Regions from separate parts of the Psychrobacter sp. Ps2 genome, predicted to be linked through region 1. Evidence: predicted binding sites of a transcription regulator. Region 1 holds the regulator's gene; each other region holds the start of a gene.

Region 1 (4,497 bases):
AACGTGAGCGAGGCAATGGCATTAGTGATTTGAGTAAGGTTTGGGAAGCGCAGGAAACAGGAAGTAGCAAAGAAAGTCAGTTACTCAGAGTGGTCGACCGCTTATTGCCGTTTTTGCTCAATCTAAATACCAACGGTAAAACGTGGATTGAGCTTGGCGTTACGCGCTCGCAAGTGGCAGGTGCGCATGCATTTATCAAAGACAGCTTTCCTCCTATTCATGATTGGCTCTCACATAATATTGAGTATGCAACTCAGCAAGGCTGGCTGATTGATGCGTAAATCTGCATAAGTAGCAGGCATAAAAAAGCCCAATTAAGCATGATAATTTACGCTTAACTGGGCTGATACTTTAAGTGCTTTTATACAAGCATGTTATTAAGCGTTTGCCATTCCTAGCAATTGACCCATTTGCACGACGCTATTGGCTTGCATACCATCTAGCCAGTCAGCCTTTGCTGCTTTTGGTAATACTACGATAGCCGTTGAGCCTAGATAGAAGCGTCCGAGCTCTTCGCCTGCTGCAAACTGCATGTCATGATCAGACTCGAATATGTCGTCAGTACGAGCAATCTTGCCTGTCGCGACGGTTTCGATACCAGCGACAATCATAGCACCAACCATCACAACAGCTGCTTTGCCATACTTGGTATCAAACATACAGACCAGACGTTCATTACGCGCAAACAAGTCTGGCACGTTAGCTGCCGTAGTATTGTTGACCGAAAACAGTGTACCAGGTACATAGCGAGTCTTGGTCAATGTGCCAGTAAACGGCATATGCACACGGTGATAATTGCTAGGTGCTAAGTAGATAGTTGCAAAACTACCATCAGCGAAATAACTGCCATCTTCACTATCAGCAAGTAGTTGGCCGACATCATAGTGACGACCTTTTGCCTGTAGTAGTTTATAGTCTTCGATTTGTCCTAGCTGAGAGATAATACCGTCCGCAGGGCTCACGATACCGTTTGCCGTGGCGTCGATAGTACGAGCATCTTCTTTTAACTCGCGGGTAAAAAAGTCATTAAAACTTTCATAAGCGTTAAGGCTTTGGCGTTCGTACTCGTCTAAGCTGATATTATAAGCTTTGGCAAAGCTACGGATAAAGGTGCGTTTGACATAAGGGTGGCGACTGGCGGCCAAACGTCCAGCGACTTTACTGAGCTTTTGCTGCGGCACAAGCTGTTGTAAGGTGGTAAATACATTCATAATAAGGCTACCAAAATAAGGTGTAATATAAGAAATAATAGTCAAGTTAATGACGGTATTTTATCATGGACAGTATATTATTGTATGGCCATAATCTGTTAAGGAATTAGTAAATGAAAGCACTCATACAACGGGTGAAGCAGGCTAGTGTGGTCGTCGATCAACAGTGTGTCGGTCGTATAGAGCAAGGCATATTGGCCTATATCGGTTTGGGACCTGATGATAGTCTGCAAAGCGCAAAGCGCATGATTGATAAAATTCTTACCTATCGTATTTTTGAAAATGACGATGATCCGGCCAAATTTGGTAAACTGGATAAAAACGTTCAGCAGGTTGCTGGTGGGCTATTATTAGTCTCACAATTTACCTTGATGGCAAAAACAGACAAAGGGCGCCGACCAGACTTTGGTGGAGCGATGGCACCTGCTGCGGCGCAAGCGCTATTTGAACAACTGGTCGATTATGCCAAAACTAAGTATCCAAATGTGGCAACTGGTCAGTTTGGTGCGGATATGCAAGTGTCGAGCGTTAATGATGGGCCGCTTAATTTTTTACTAGAAATCTGATTTTAGAGTGTCATCAAGCTGTCATAATTAATCCGTTTAATAGGTAGAGACTGGTGAGTATATATCGCCTTTTTACATGCTAGATTTTGTCCTCTAACACCGAGAATGTCCTATGTATAATGAGCAAATTTTGATTGTGGAAGATGAGCCTGCGATTCGTGAAATGGTTGTCATGACGCTAGAGATGGCTGGGTTTGATAGCTTGCAAGCGGCTGACGTGTCAGAGGCGCATCAGCAAGTGGTCGATCATAGGCCGTCACTGATACTGTTAGACTGGATGTTGCCGGGTGACAAGAGCGGTGTGGATTTTTGTCGTATGCTCAAAAACGATGAGCTGCTCTCTGAAATACCAGTCATTATGCTAACGGCAAAAAGTGAAGAAGACAGTAAGGTGCATGGTCTTGATGCAGGGGCAGATGACTACATGACCAAGCCTTTTTCGACTCGTGAGCTGATTTCTAGAATCAAAGCCGTACTACGACGCAGTAGCGCGATGAGCAGTGATAAACCTATCGAAATTGGACAGTTAAGTCTAGATACTAAGAGTCAGCGCGTGACAGCTGCAGGTAAAATCGTTGATGTTGGGCCCACAGAGTATCGCCTATTGGCATTTTTTATGAGTCACCCTGAGCGCGCCTATACACGAACGCAGCTGCTCGATCAGGTATGGGGCGGCAATGTATACATCGAAGACCGAACCATCGATGTGCATATTAAACGTCTACGTAAATTACTGCGACCTTATGACTGTGATACATTGATACAGACGGTACGTGGAACAGGCTATCGATTTTCTAGCCTGATTGAGCCAAGTTAATCTTGTACAAATAATGCCGCAGCAATATTGAGGCAGCGGATAGTGGTAAGGATAAAAAATGGACAAGATAGCGCCAGCACAAAGTGAGCAATCAGCTCTATTAGAGCAAATATCTACTCAAAGCACAGCGGAGCAACTCAAAAAAATCGGCAGTGCACTACGAGCCTTGCGCGATGCAGTGATTTTGCTCAACAACAATGATGGTCTAGAATGGTGGAATCAGGCAGCACAAGACTTATTGCTGCTACAGCCAGAAGATAAAGGTCAAAATATTTTTGACTTTATCACTGTACCTGAGTTCCGCCAGTATTATGAAGGTACAACGATACCTAACGATGGCGTCCATATAGAATCATGGCGAGATCCTAGTCGCTACTTAAAGTGTGAACTGACCCCTTTCGGTGATGAAAAACTGCTGTTTGTATATGATGTGACCCGCTTGCGGCACTTAGAGCAAATGCGTCAGGATTTTGTCGCAAATGTCTCGCATGAGCTTAGAACACCATTGACGGTAATGATGGGCTACCTAGAAAATTTCTCCGATCAGCCAGATATGCCGCCGCAATGGCGTCGTGGTTTTGAGCTGATGACCCAGCAAACAGCCCGTATGAACAGAATTGTGAACGACTTACTGCTATTGTCTAAGATTGAAATCGAAGAGTCACACGAGCTGCATTACATAGATATGACTAAGCTACTGACCAATATCTATGACGATGCACAGGCCTACAACCAAGCGTACAAACACATCATTCATTTGCATATAGATACGTATGATGGGCTGTACGGGTCAGAGATGTACTTGAATAGTGCGCTATCCAATCTAGTAATCAATGCGATCAAATATACGCCAAAGGGTGGCAATATCACTATCAGCTGGACAAGGACGTCTGATGGCTGCCGTTTCGCGGTCGAAGATGATGGGATCGGTATTGCGTCAGAGCATATCGCCCGTTTGACAGAGCGTTTCTATCGTATCGACAAAGGTCGTAGCCGTGCAACAGGTGGTACGGGGTTGGGATTAGCGATTGTAAAACACGTACTGCACCAGCACGAAGCGCAATTGCAAATCGATTCAGTAGAAGGGGAAGGGTCGACATTTAGTGTGGTATTTCCTTCAAACTATGTCAGATCCGTTACTGCCAATTAATACGATTTCTAGTCTGTATTAGCGTTGGTTTTTCGGTTTCAGTTTCTTGATTAATATAAACCTAGCATGACTTCAAATTAGGATAACGACATACTTTTTTGTATTCGTTAATCCTTTTGCAAAAGCCGATAAGGGTTGACCGCACTGCCATTAATATAGATACCATAATGTACGTGTGTCGGTGTTCCTTTTGCATTACCGCTATCACCCACATAACCGATCACATCGCCCTGATTGACCCAGTCATTGGGGGAGATATCAGCATAGTCTTCTAGGTGGGCGTAGTAATGTCCTGCGCCACCAGGTCCTACTACCACGACTACGCGCCCACCCAAGGTGTTCTCACCAACTTTGCTTACTACGCCTTGCGTGGTCGACTGCACGGGAGTATTACGTGGTGCAAAGATATCGATGCCTTCGTGGGAGCGGCCTTGGCTACGTGCCGCGCCCCAAGTGTCTGTTAGGTTCCGTTCTGGTAGTGGACTGGGCAAGCTGTTTTCTGTCGGCAGCTCTTGTTGCAATAGACTCAATTGTTGCCATTTGGCAACCACAAATGATTGCGTTTGTTGACTGATACTGGGTAGCAGTTTATCAAAGACAAATAACAGTGCTAGTAATACGATAGCCTTAATCAGTAGGCTTATTAAACGACTAAAAAAAGAAGGTCTGGGAGGCTGGTTGTTTCCATCTGCTAGCATTGATGTCTCATATATATTTTATGTCATTTGAGATTTTATTATAAAAGCTTCGTCT
Region 2 (4,497 bases), on a different contig from region 1:
GCATCAGGTTCTTACAATGATGTGACTGGTTTTAAAGTAGTCGATGGCAAGCTAGAAGTCGTACAAGGTGATAGCAGTACCGAGCTAAAAGATACGGCTAAGTTTGTCGGTTTTGTCGGTGACGCTGAAACTCCTACAGGTATACTGTTAAAGAACAACGGCTTGCATGCTGAGATTCAAATCGATAGTAATCATCCAGTGGGTAAAGACGATCCAGCAAACATCAAGGACGTACTGCTTGAGTCGGCTATGACAGCCATTCAGGATTGTGAAGACTCAGTCGCTGCGGTAGATGCAGAAGAAAAAGTCGAAGTCTATCGTAACTGGCTTGGCTTGATGAATAGCGACCTACAGGAAACCTTTGAAAAGGGTGGCAAAACGCGTACGCGTAAGCAAAATCCAGATCGTGAATATAACACGCCAGATGGTGGCAAGCTGATCTTACCAGGTCGTTCGCTATTGTTGATTCGTAACGTCGGTCACTTAATGCAGAACCCTGCCATCTTAGTCGATCTAGGCGAGGGCCAAGAGCAAATATTTGAAGGCTTAATGGATGGCCTAATCACGCCCCTATTATCACTTAATGATATTAAAGGCAAAAACGAGCTATCAAACTCGCGTCAAGGCTCAATGTATATCGTGAAGCCAAAAATGCATGGCCCTGAAGAAGTTAAAATGGCCAATGACTTATTTAATGCATCAGAGGATCTGTTAGGTCTAGAACGCAATACGCTCAAAATCGGCATCATGGACGAAGAGCGCCGTATGACGGTCAACTTAAAAGAAGCAATCCGCCAAGCCAAAGAGCGCGTTATCTTTATTAACACAGGTTTCTTAGACCGTACTGGTGACGAGATGCATACCAGCATGAATGCAGGTCCATTTGTACCAAAAGGCGAGATGAAGTCGCAAGCATGGCAGCCTGCTTACGAGCAGTGGAACGTCGATATCGGTCTAGAGACAGGCCTACAAGGTCGTGCGCAAATCGGTAAGGGCATGTGGGCCAAGCCTGATGAGATGAAAGAGATGATGGATACTAAGGCTGCTCATCCTAAGTCTGGTGCTAGCACTGCATGGGTACCATCACCAACGGGCGCTACCTTGCATAGCATACACTATCATCAAGTCAGCGTAGCTGATGTACAGGACACGCTGAAATCACGCGAGCGTGCTAGCTTGGATGATATCTTGACCATTCCATTAGCGAAAAATACCGATTGGACTGATGAAGAAAAGCAGCAAGAGCTTGAAAACAATGCTCAAGGTATCTTGGGTTATGTCGTACGCTGGGTAAATCAAGGCGTTGGTTGCTCCAAGGTGCCTGATATCAATGATGTCGGTCTCATGGAAGATCGTGCTACTTTGCGTATCTCAAGCCAACATATTGCCAACTGGTTGCATCATGGCGTGGTTAGTGAGCAGCAAGTGATGGATACGATGAAACGCATGGCCAAGGTCGTCGATGAGCAAAATGCAGGCGATGATGACTATCAATCAATGGCAGATAACTTGGATAGCTCTTATGCATTCAAAGCCGCCTGTGATTTAGTATTCAAAGGCCGCGCACAGCCTAGTGGTTATACTGAGCCATTGTTGCATCAAGCACGTTTGGATCTCAAAGCAAACGCTTAGAACAATAGACTAAATATGACAGGTATTTGAGCACATTTGGTGAGCAAGTATGCCAGTCAGTCTTGCTCGTTTGTAACTGATAAATTTGCTCAAATAGATTATTAACTTCTTAATTAGCGCTATTTATTTTTTAGTAAGTAGCGCTTTATTTTGGACTATTATTCGATGTCTATTATAAAAATTTAAGAATATTAGTAATTGTATTAACCAATATTATTTGTATCTAATTGAGTAAGTAGAAGTTTTTTCACAATCGTTCAAATAAAATAAAGTATCTGTTATTTGATAATAGTTGTATCGAAAAGGCAAAAAAATATGTTGCAAATTATGTCAAAGTTGTTATGCTTGTATTCGAAGTATGAGTTTGGTAACGGATGTTACGCAATGGAAGGATAAAAACTAAAGATTACATGGCAGTTACTTTTTTAATCCCAGTTATGTAAATCATGGTTTTTTTCATCTTACTGTAATAGAACTTCGCCACACTTGTTTCTGACTAATCTCGGTAGCCAGTTACACATTATATCTTTGAGGATTTGTGACGATACCATTATGGGCGCCAGCTAATAACAGCTTGCTCATTACTACAATTGTAAAGTGGAGATACCCCATGAAAAAACTACTTTTAGCTACAGCCGTTGCTGCTCTATCTGTTTCTGCAGCCAATGCCGCTCCTACCTTATATGGTAAAGCATTTGTTACTGCCGACTATGTAAATGCTGAGTTTGATGCAGCTGGTAGCACGAATGATTATGATGAAGACACTGTAGAGATTAACTCTAACTCTTCACGTATCGGTATCAAAGGCTCTGAAGCCTTAACTGCCAACACTGACGTTATCTATCAGCTAGAGTATGGTACTCGTGTTGACGGTGATAAAGATGGTTTCACTAACCGTGATACATATCTTGGTGTCGTGAACAAAAACTTTGGTGAGATCCGTGCTGGTAAAAACCAATCTACTTTAGATTATGTAAATAATGTAATCGTAAATGACGGTTACTGGGATAATTTAGGTGGTAACAAACTTGAGTCAAATGAGTCGCAAGGTGGCTTAAATATGGCTGATAGTAGCCGTATTAAGAGTTCAATTGTTTGGAAGACTCCAAAATATAATAACCTACCATTACAGCTTTCTGTAATGTATAGTTCTGATGAAGCAAATGGCAACAAAGATGACGGATTCGGCGCTGCAATGATGTTTGATCAAGGTACTGGCTTTACTGCTGGTGTGGCATATGATAAAGATCAAAACATCGATGGTGATATCATCCGTGGTACAGCGACTGTCGATCTAGGTAAATACATGGCCGCTCCTATTACTTTAGGTGCATTGTATCAAGTAGCAGATTTTGACTACGAGGGTGATACCGAAAAAGAGAAAGGTTTTGTTCTTAGTGCAGCAATGGGTTTAGCCAACTTTGCTCGTCCAGCAACCATCTATACTCAGTACAACAATACCTCGAACCTAGATGGCGTCGACAACGCTGATTCAGACCAAATAGTGGTCGGGGGTAAATACTTCTTCAAAGACAACATCATCGCTCATGCTTATGCGGGTATGAACAAAGCTGAAAACGTCCAACCTACAGGTACAGACGATAAGCCTTATGTAGGCGGTAAAGGTGATGTTGATGTAGTAGTAGTTGGTGGTGGTCTAGAATACTTATTCTAATCTAACCATTAGAATCTGAATAAAAAACTCATCCTTCGGGGTGAGTTTTTTGTTGCGTAGCGTTTTAATAATAGAAAAATGTTTGCTACCAGCACGAAAACATAAGAGTTTCAGACAGTTTGCATTTTTGCCCTATATTTTATGGCGTATTTTTAGTAAAATCCTTCTTTACCAATTACCGACAGAGTACTATGACCAAGTTTATATTCGTGACCGGTGGGGTAGTGTCCTCACTAGGAAAAGGTATCACCGCAGCTTCTCTTGCAGCGGTCTTAGAAGCACGTGGCGTGACTGTCACGATGACCAAAATGGATCCGTATATTAACGTTGATCCAGGTACAATGAGCCCGTTTCAGCATGGTGAAGTATTCGTCACTGAAGATGGCGCAGAGACCGATTTAGATTTGGGTTATTACGAGCGCTTCTTGCGTCACTCAAAAATGAGTAAGAGTAATAATTTTACCAGTGGCCGTATTTATCAGAATGTATTGAATAAAGAACGCCGTGGTGAGTATCTAGGCGGTACTGTACAGGTTATTCCGCATATTACTGATGAAATCAAAAACAAAATCCTTGCCAGTGGCGAAGGGTATGACATCGCTATTATCGAAATTGGCGGTACCGTTGGTGATATCGAATCACTTCCGTTTATGGAAGCCGTACGTCAGATGCAAGTAGAGCTTGGCCGCAATAGAGCCATGCTAATGCATCTTACTTTGGTACCGTATATTGCTAGTGCGGGTGAGACCAAAACTAAGCCAACGCAGCATTCAGTAAAAGAGCTGCGATCTATTGGCCTACAGCCTGATATCTTAATCTGCCGCTCTGACCATCATATCTCACAAGACAACCGTCGCAAGATTGCGCTATTTACTAACGTTGAAGAGCGTGCGGTTATTATGTGTGAAGATGCGCAGAGTATCTATCAGATACCGCGTACATTGCATGAGCAAGATCTTGATGATCTAATCTGTGAGCGTTTCGGTCTTGATGTGCCTGAAGCTGATTTGAGCGATTGGGACAGAGTGGTTGAAGCACAGTTGAATCCAGAAGGAACAGTGACTGTTGCGATGGTCGGCAAATATGTTGAGCTACCAGATGCTTATAAGTCTATCAACGAAGCATTGCTACACGCAGGTATCACTCATAAAGTAGATGTGAAGATTGACTATATCGACGCTGAACGTCTA
Region 3 (4,497 bases), on a different contig from region 1:
ATCCATGCGCATGAGCATCAGTTTTGCTAAAGACAGCACAATGAAGGTGATGACAAATAAGATTAAGCCTAGATGTAGTAAAGACGCAAGATGCAGCTCACTTGACGCTTCAGCAAACTCATTGGCCAAGGCCGAGGTAATCGTCACGCCAGAAGTGAATAGGCTTGGACTGATATTAAACGCATTACCAATCAAGAAAGTAACTGCCATCGTCTCACCCAATGCACGACCAAGACCCAAAATCACACCACCAACGACACCAGCTTTGGTATAAGGCAAGATAATCTTGAACATGACTTCCCAAGTCGTCGCGCCCATGCCATATGCTGACTCTTTCAGTAAGTCTGGTACGACAGAGAAAACATCGCGCATAGTAGCGGCGATGAACGGTATGATCATAATGGCAAGTACTAGGGAGGCAGTAAACATACCCAGTCCCATAGGCGCACCTGCAAACAGCTTACCGATAATAGGCAAAGGCCCGACGTGCTCAATAAACCATGGCTGAATGTGATCACCAAAGAATGGCGCAAATACGAACAATCCCCACATGCCATAAATGATAGATGGGATACCAGCCAACAACTCAATGGCGATACCAAGTGGTTTTTTGAGGAACTTAGGGCACATCTCGGTTAAAAATATCGCAATACCGAAACTGACTGGAACCGCGATAACAATAGCGATAAATGACGTGACTAGGGTGCCGTAAATAGGCGCTAATGCACCGTATTCATTGGCGACTGTATCCCAGTTATTGCTGGTATAAAATCCCAAACCAAACTCTTGAATACTCGGCCATGCTCCAACAATTAGAGACACCAAAATGCCCCCTAAAGATAGGAGGACGAGTATGGCAAACGCTTTAGTAGAGTTAACAAATAAAGCGTCGTAACGTTTTTGTTTAGCCAGTTGGGACCTTAAGTCTGTCATAAGTGTCTCAGCATTGAATGGGATGAATCGAAATATTAAAAAGATGTATATCAGGTCTTAACACAACAAACTTAAACGGTATGAGTAAGCATATTTATCGAGATGTATCCATCAAATTTGCTGTGTTAAAACCTCTCAAACAACTACCGGAGAATAGTTATTCGAGAGGATAACTTGTCAGTTGCTAAATAGTATTTAGCAAAAACAAATTACTGAGCTGGCTTGTAGACAGGCTGTCCATCGCTACCTTTCACTTCGTTCCACTTCTCTTTGAACAAGGCTACTGCCGTGTCAGAGAATGGTACGTAGTCTAGTTCCATGGCGCTGTCATCACCTTGGGTATAAGCCCAGTCAAAGAAGTTCAATACGCCAGCGACTTGCTGAGGATTTTCTGGTTGCTTATGTACCAAGATAAAGGTCGCAGCAGCGATAGGCCATGCTTGGTCAGTTTCAGAGTTGGTGATGACTTTATAAAAGCCTTCTTGTTGTGACCAGTCGATATCACCTGCCGCAGCAAACGTCTCAGCAGATGGCTGTACGATGTTACCAGCTGCGTTTTTCAGCGCAGTATGTGACATCTTATTTTGCTTAGCGTAAGCATACTCAACATAGCCGATAGAGTTTTTCATGCGGTTTACGTAGCTTGAAACGCCTTCGTTACCTTTACCGCCTGCACCAGTAGCAGAGGTCGGCCATTTGACGGTTTTATCAACGCCAACAGTGTCTTTCCAGTCTGGTGAAACCTTGGCAAGATAGTCAGTGAAGTTGAAGGTCGTACCTGAACCATCTGAGCGGAATACTGTTGTGATTGGGGCATCTGGCAAGGTCAAATCTGGGTTCATCGCCTTAATCGCAGGGTCATTCCAGTTGCTAATCTTACCCAAATAGATATCAGCTAAAGTCGTACCGTCTAGCTTCAGTGCACCAGGCTCAACGCCATCAATGTTGACGATTGGTACAACACCACCGATGACTGTTGGGAACTGAATCAGACCTGCTTCGTCTAACTCTTCAGGCGTCATTGGGGCATCAGAAGCACCAAAGTCTACTGTTTTTGACTGAATTTGTTTGATACCACCAGATGAGCCAATCGACTGATAGTTGACTTGGCCACCAGTCGCAGCATTGTAATCATATGACCATTTCGCATAGATAGGCTGCGGGAATGACGCACCTGCACCTGTAATATTCATAGCGATATTTTCAGCAGATTTAAAATCTGACGTAGCAGAAGATGCTGTCTGAGAGGTTGTTTCAGCTGTTGTCACAGCGCTACTGCTAGTATCAGCAGTTGGCTCCGCCGTATCTGTTGACTTATTACACGCCGTAAGCATTAATGTACAACTGACGGCCACTGCTAATAACGAATAACGCATGTAGGACTCCTGAAGTTTAACAACGGTATAAAAAAGCATTGCTTGTGATATGCGTGTTATCTTGCCAAATCTTTATGACAGTTTAATGACAACTTCTAGAATCCTTCATTCGCTTTACATAATATTTGAATAATTCGTCTACAACCTAGTAATACTAAGCATTCTCATCTATCAACACTCAGAAAAATTATTCACAAAAATATTGAGCTGCGTACGTGACACAGAATATTTGTATCCAAATACTATTAGCCGTTGGTACAGAATTTTGTTAGTATGAAGGCTGATTTACAACACTGACAGACTCGGGGTGCGGTGTATTTTTGGCTCACTTTATTAAACTTGCTTTATCAAAGTAGTCGCCTTGATACATTCGCTGAGAGATCACCCGCCGAACCTGATGCGGTTAGTACCGACGCAGGGAAGTCTTAAGCACTTTGTTATTTATGACAAAGGGCGCGTAGAAATACATTTTTATCGTCACTACTGTCTTAGTATGCGTGATGCATAGCCAGATAAGAAGAGAGGATATCAAGCTGCGTCCAATATTTGATGAGCACCATACGCGACGATACTTTTTGGTCGAAGTTGTGGGTTCATGATATAAACTTGTCTAGATGATGGATGCCTACCCCCGCAGATACTGGCGGTGTTGATTTTATTCAAAAACCAACACGCTAGGACAGCATATGACTACTGCAGACACCACCTCAATTGCACCGAAAGCCCAAACGCATAACCCAGCCGACAACTCAATGCTTGCTTCAAATGCTGCTGACACAACCAACGTCAAAGCAGATAAAAAAGCAGATGCGCTAAAAACCCCTGCTCACCGTGCCGCAAGTGATGCCCGTTTCGAAGAAGATGCGCGCGACTTGCACCGTATTTTACCTGCCTCAAGAAAAGTCTATATCGAAGGATCAAGACCTGACATCCAAGTACCGATGCGTGAAATCAGCTTGGCTGATACACCTGTAGGCGGTACGGGAGATAAAGACGGTGAGCATAATCCACCGTTTTACGTGTATGACACCTCAGGTGTATATACCGACCCTAATGTCGATATCGACCTAACACGTGGATTGCCAAAGTTGCGTGAGAACTGGATCGCGGAACGCAATGATACCGAGCAATTAAGCGGCCTATCTAGCTCATACGGACAAGCACGTGCTCGTGATATCAGCACTGCTAACCTTAGATTTGCTCATATTGATAAACCGCGTCGCGCCAAAGCAAGACAGAACGTCACGCAAATGTACTACGCGCGCCGTGGCATCATCACTCCTGAAATGGAATATATCGCCATACGCGAAACGCAAAAGCAGCATGAACTGACCGATATGCGTCAACATGATGGCGAGAGCTTCGGTGCCAATACGCCTCAAATTATCACCCCTGAATTTGTCCGTGATGAAGTGGCGGCTGGACGCGCTATTATCCCAAACAACATCAACCACCCTGAGTCTGAGCCGATGATCATCGGGCGCAATTTCTTGGTGAAAATTAATGCTAATATCGGTAACTCAGCGTTGGGTTCGTCTATCGATGAAGAAGTGTCCAAAATGACGTGGGCCACGCGTTGGGGTGCGGATACCATCATGGATTTATCAACGGGCAATCATATTCATGAAACCCGTGAATGGCTAATCCGTAACTCTCCTGTGCCGATTGGTACGGTACCGATTTATCAAGCATTAGAAAAAGTCGATGGCGTCGCTGAAGATCTTACATGGGAGATATTCCGTGATACGTTGATCGAGCAAGCAGAGCAAGGCGTAGATTACTTTACTATTCACGCTGGCGTGCTATTACGCTATGTGCCGCTCACCGCAAAACGTCTGACAGGTATCGTCTCACGCGGCGGCTCTATCATGGCGCAGTGGTGTTTAGCCCATCACAAGGAAAGCTTTTTATATACGCATTTCGAAGACATCTGCGAGATTATGAAACAGTACGATGTAGCATTTAGTCTAGGTGATGGCCTACGCCCTGGTTGCTTGCAAGATGCCAATGATGAAGCACAGTTCGGTGAGCTACGTACGCTTGGTGAATTGACTAAAGTGGCATGGGAGCACGATGTACAGGTGATGATCGAAGGCCCTGGACACGTCGCGATGAACCGCATCAAAGAAAACATGGACTTGCAGCTTGAGCTTTGTGCGGACGCGCCTTTCTATACTTTAGGGCCATT
Region 4 (4,497 bases), on a different contig from region 1:
TTCATAGACGCAAAGGCTATTATAAAGTGCCACATAAACCAGCAGTCGATGCATTAATCATGCAGCATACTTATATTTAATGAAGTGAGTAAAGCTTAGGGCGTGTCCTCAATTCAAACGAGTGTCCTCTAAATGGGCTAAAAACAGCTAAATTTTGCCAAACATCGTCAAATAGTTGGTCAATATCTCGATATTATCTGCACTATTTTCCTCGTTTGACGGCAATTTATCTCATTTTTATCACCATTTTTAAAATGAGGACACGCCCTAATAAAAAATAAACGGCGATGATAAAAGTAGCTATAACAGCTATGATATAAAAGCAGAATTAACTAAGCTTTATTGCAAAGGAATTTTCTTTTTACAGACTTCCACATCAAGCTGATAATCACTATCGGCTTTCATTCGACCTAAAATATCCAAGCGTTCGCTCAGTAACTCCACCATTATGCTGATATTGGCTTGCTGTTTTTTAACCTGTTCTAATTTTTGCTGTGTTAGTACAAGCTGCGAATCAATATCCAAGTGACCATCATAATAATCATTCAAGCTATTTTTGATTTCGGTAAGGGTGAAGCCAATAGCTTGCGCACTTTTGATCAGCTCTATGCGTTCGATACATTCTGGATGAAATTCGGTATATAGACGGGAGCCTGCCTGACGCTTGCGAGATTTTAGCAGGCCTAATTGCTCGTAATGGCGAACCGTATCTTTGGTCGTATTGGCCTTTGCTGCTAGCTCTCCAATCAATAGAAACGATGTATCAAGTGCCATAATAACCTCTTATTTTTTCGCTATGATAATCATAACTCTAGTTGCCAAGGCGACTCGCTATCCAGTAGCGATACGGATAACGATTTATGAGAATGCTTTTGCCATGGCACAGACTGGCTGCCAATTAGGTTGTCTAACTGAGTCAGAAAGTCAGCACGCGGTAAGGTAGTCGCACCTAAACTCATCAAATGATCGTTCGGTAGCTGACAGTCAACGAGTGCGACATCACTTTGCTCACACAACCGCATCAAGCCCCAAAACGCTAGCTTTGACGCATTAGATGCTCGATGAAACATTGATTCACCAAAATAGATGCCGTTTATTTTTAACCCGTATAATCCGCCAATCAGTTGACCTGCCTCGTCCCAAATTTCAACGCTATGAGCAAAGCCTTGCGCATGCAATTTGGTATAAGCTTCGATCATCTCATCATGAATCCAAGTATGCTCACCTTCGGGATGATTGTCATTAAGGCCATCACTGCGCGGTAAGCTACAGGCATGTATGACATCGTCAAAAGCTTTATTAAGCGTCAATTGCCAACGTTCGCGATTTGCTTGCTTACGTAGAGACTTACTCGGTTGATAAGCCGAGGGGGCGATCACACAACGCGGCTCAGGACACCACCAAGCAATAGGCTCATCTTCGTTAAACCAAGGAAATAGCCCTTGAGCATAGGCTGATATCAGTGTTTCAGGTGCTAAATCACCCCCCATAGCGACGATGCCAATACCATCAGGATCGATAGAAATGGGATCAGGAAAGTCATAACGCCCAAGACTTTTTAAAGTCTCAGGCGTAATGTGTTTATCGTGCTGTTGAGTAAAGTTGCCCATTTAGGCTTCTTTATCTGCAGTTAGTGTTGAATCATAAGTGTGGTCACGAGCGACGGTTTCGCCCAGTGCATCCAAGTACTTTTCAGCATCTAGCGCAGCCATACAGCCTGTACCAGCAGAAGTGATGGCTTGACGGTAAACGTGATCGGCTACGTCACCTGCGGCAAACACACCTTCAATACTGGTTTGAGTAGCATTACCATTCAAACCACTATTAACGATCAGGTAGCCATCCTTCATGTCTAATTGACCTTTGAACAAGTCAGTGTTTGGCTTATGACCAATAGCGACAAACATACCCATTGTATCTAGTTGTTTGGTGCTACCATCAATCATTGATTCGATGACGACGCCATTGACGCCCATGTCATCACCGACCACTTCTTTTACTTGATGGTTCCATTCGATTTTGACATTGCCATTTTTGGCTTTTTCAAATAGCTTGTCTTGCAGAATTTTTTCAGAGCGTAGGCTATCACGGCGATGTACTAAGGTCACTTCAGACGCAATATTAGATAAGTACAAAGCTTCTTCAACCGCTGTATTACCACCACCAATTACCGCAACTTTTTGGTTTTTATAAAAGAAACCATCACAAGTGGCGCAGGCTGATACGCCAAGCCCTCTGAACTTGGTCTCTGATTCTAGTCCCAAGTACTGTGCAGAGGCACCAGTTGAGATAATGAGCGCGTCACAAGTATAGCTACCGTTGTTACCTGTCAACTGAAAAGGACGCTCGTTTAGGTTTACTTCGTTGATATGATCATAGACCAGTTCAGTGCCGAAACGCTCAGCATGCGCTTTCATACGTTCCATCAATGCAGGACCTGTCAAATCATGCGCATCGCCTGGCCAGTTGTCGACTTCGGTAGTGGTGGTTAATTGTCCACCGACTTCCATACCAGTAACCATAACTGGCTTAAGGTTAGCGCGTGCTGCATAAACTGCGGCAGAGTAGCCAGCAGGGCCTGAGCCTAAAATAATGAGCTTTTCGTGACGTGGAGCAGTAGTGTCAGTTGCCATGAGTTGTTCCTTGCTAAATATACGAATTAAAAATGTAAGTTATAAATATAATAAAAGACGAATATCAAAAATGACTACGAATATGCTTCTTCTAATTGCTGTGTGATAATAACATAAGGGCACAGCGCACAAAGTGCAAGTTTGCTAAAACAAACACAGGTATCATTAGAATCAAAGAATAAAGAGCTTTGGAATATAAGTGCGAAAAATTATGTGTATTTTATAGAATTTAGGCAATACAGTTAGCCATATTTTGCCACTCGTGTTTCGCTAACCAGCTGTTTTCTTGCGCAAATTGTCTACTGATTTACTTTCTTACACGCTTTCTTGATAAGACTGTCGCCACTGCACCTATGTATTTGTTATTATAAGAAGTTATGCCAAGTGTAGTAGGAGCCAAGCGATAACGGTTGTTTCAAGGCTCTATGATCGGCACATGCCAAACAAACACTTCGCTCGGTACATTTATGTCAACACTTTATGTCAGCATGATTAGGCTTAGTCATGCATTGGCGACCATTTAGTATTAATAACAAGGCAGATCTTACGTGATATCAGCACCGCTTATTGAGTATTTAAAAAAGGGAATGTTTACCCTCCTTGGGTTAATACTGGCCGTTTATCTGTTTGTCATTTTGATGACTTATACAGGCAACGATCCTAGCTGGTCGCACATCAGTAGTGATATGACCACGATTAATAACATGGGCGGCGAGGCAGGCGCATGGTTGTCCGATTTGCTTTATAGCTTTTTTGGGTTTGGTGCTTGGTGGTTTTTGGCATTTGTGGTTTATGAATCTATCTTGATTTGGTGGGAAAACAAGCCAACGTTTTGGCTCATGCGATTGGTCGCTTATGTGTTTTTACTATTAAGTGCTAGCGCATTATTTGCACAATTGGTCTCTCTAGTTCAGCAAGTCACAAACCCTGACGCAATCGGCCTCGAAGGCGTCGCTGGTGGTATCATCGGGCTAGAACTACAAGCGCGTTTGGCACAGCTGCTATCGCAGTGGGGGAGTGTGGTTTTCTTAGCAGTATTCGTTGTGATTACCGCTACGTTTGCCTTTAATATCCATTGGATGACGATATATCAAAAGGTTCGTGCATTATCATGGCTTGGCTCAGGTGTAAAAAGTCAGAATGCTATCGACGTTACTGAACCGAGCACTAAATTACAAGATGATACCCAGAACTTAGAAGAATCGGTAGATAAAAAAGTAGAGCATGAGCAGCTACCACTTGAGTTGCAATCTGCTGAAAATACTAGCGGTACTCAAGACGTCAGCAGTAGTGGACGTTTCGGTAGTGTATTGTCAGACTTTTTGGCAACATCAGGGTTGGCAGATAGTGTCAAAGCCTCCGTCATCGCAGCAAAAGCAGCAGCGACACCTAATAGCTCAAAAGGTGAGCATGTAGTTACCGATACAGGCTCGCTTAATAACTCTACTGATAATACGGTCAATAATACAGCCCAGCCATTAGCCTCAAATACACCTGTTGCTCGCAAAGTTGAGCCAAGCTTTGCGTGGAATGATGCCAATACTGTCGATGATTTACTCGCAAGTGAGCAAATGGTTTATAATGCCAATAGCATGGACAGCTCGGCTATGCCTGTACCTAACTATTCCCAAGCGGGTACTAGTAGTACAGCATCGTTAGAGAAATCAGTACCTGCTACTGTTGTGACCACTACAACGATGGAAGCGGTTGATCAACCAGATATACATGATAAAGAATCACTAGCTCAGCCATCAGTTGATGAGTCAGTGAGCAGTAATTTAGCCAGTCAGCCAGTCATTGAACCTGCTGATCCTAAAATCTCTACGACACATGAGACTGAGGAAGTAGATAAGTTGGCAGAAGC

The links. Region 1 encodes PhoB, which activates phosphate uptake and scavenging genes when phosphate is short. Its sites were predicted from a motif close to TGTCATNAANCTGTCATAA; they were not measured.
Region 2: the regulator PhoB is predicted to act here: its motif matches at 2,087-2,105, upstream of I3254_RS06200 (porin).
Region 3: the regulator PhoB is predicted to act here: its motif matches at 2,382-2,400, upstream of pstS (phosphate ABC transporter substrate-binding protein PstS).
Region 4: the regulator PhoB is predicted to act here: its motif matches at 3,112-3,130, upstream of I3254_RS05945 (DNA translocase FtsK).

The regions. Positions count from the first base shown of each region.
Region 1 covers NZ_JADQAM010000028.1:23,847-28,343, reverse strand. Annotated here, with positions in the region: gene I3254_RS01525 (HD domain-containing protein) at 1-281, shown strand, start outside; gene asd (archaetidylserine decarboxylase) at 378-1,211, opposite strand; gene dtd (D-aminoacyl-tRNA deacylase) at 1,325-1,777, shown strand; gene phoB (phosphate regulon transcriptional regulator PhoB) at 1,890-2,594, shown strand; gene phoR (phosphate regulon sensor histidine kinase PhoR) at 2,653-3,744, shown strand; gene I3254_RS01500 (M23 family metallopeptidase) at 3,852-4,442, opposite strand.
Region 2 covers NZ_JADQAM010000049.1:53,070-57,566, reverse strand. Annotated here, with positions in the region: gene I3254_RS06205 (malate synthase G) at 1-1,632, shown strand, start outside; gene I3254_RS06200 (porin) at 2,243-3,307, shown strand; gene I3254_RS06195 (CTP synthase) at 3,499-4,497, shown strand, end outside.
Region 3 covers NZ_JADQAM010000058.1:173,930-178,426, reverse strand. Annotated here, with positions in the region: gene pstC (phosphate ABC transporter permease subunit PstC) at 1-933, opposite strand, end outside; gene pstS (phosphate ABC transporter substrate-binding protein PstS) at 1,143-2,309, opposite strand; TPP riboswitch at 2,603-2,747, shown strand; gene thiC (phosphomethylpyrimidine synthase ThiC) at 3,062-4,497, shown strand, end outside.
Region 4 covers NZ_JADQAM010000048.1:62,669-67,165, reverse strand. Annotated here, with positions in the region: gene rimI (ribosomal protein S18-alanine N-acetyltransferase) at 1-80, shown strand, start outside; gene I3254_RS05960 (MerR family transcriptional regulator) at 340-774, opposite strand; gene aat (leucyl/phenylalanyl-tRNA--protein transferase) at 804-1,610, opposite strand; gene trxB (thioredoxin-disulfide reductase) at 1,611-2,633, opposite strand; gene I3254_RS05945 (DNA translocase FtsK) at 3,182-4,497, shown strand, end outside.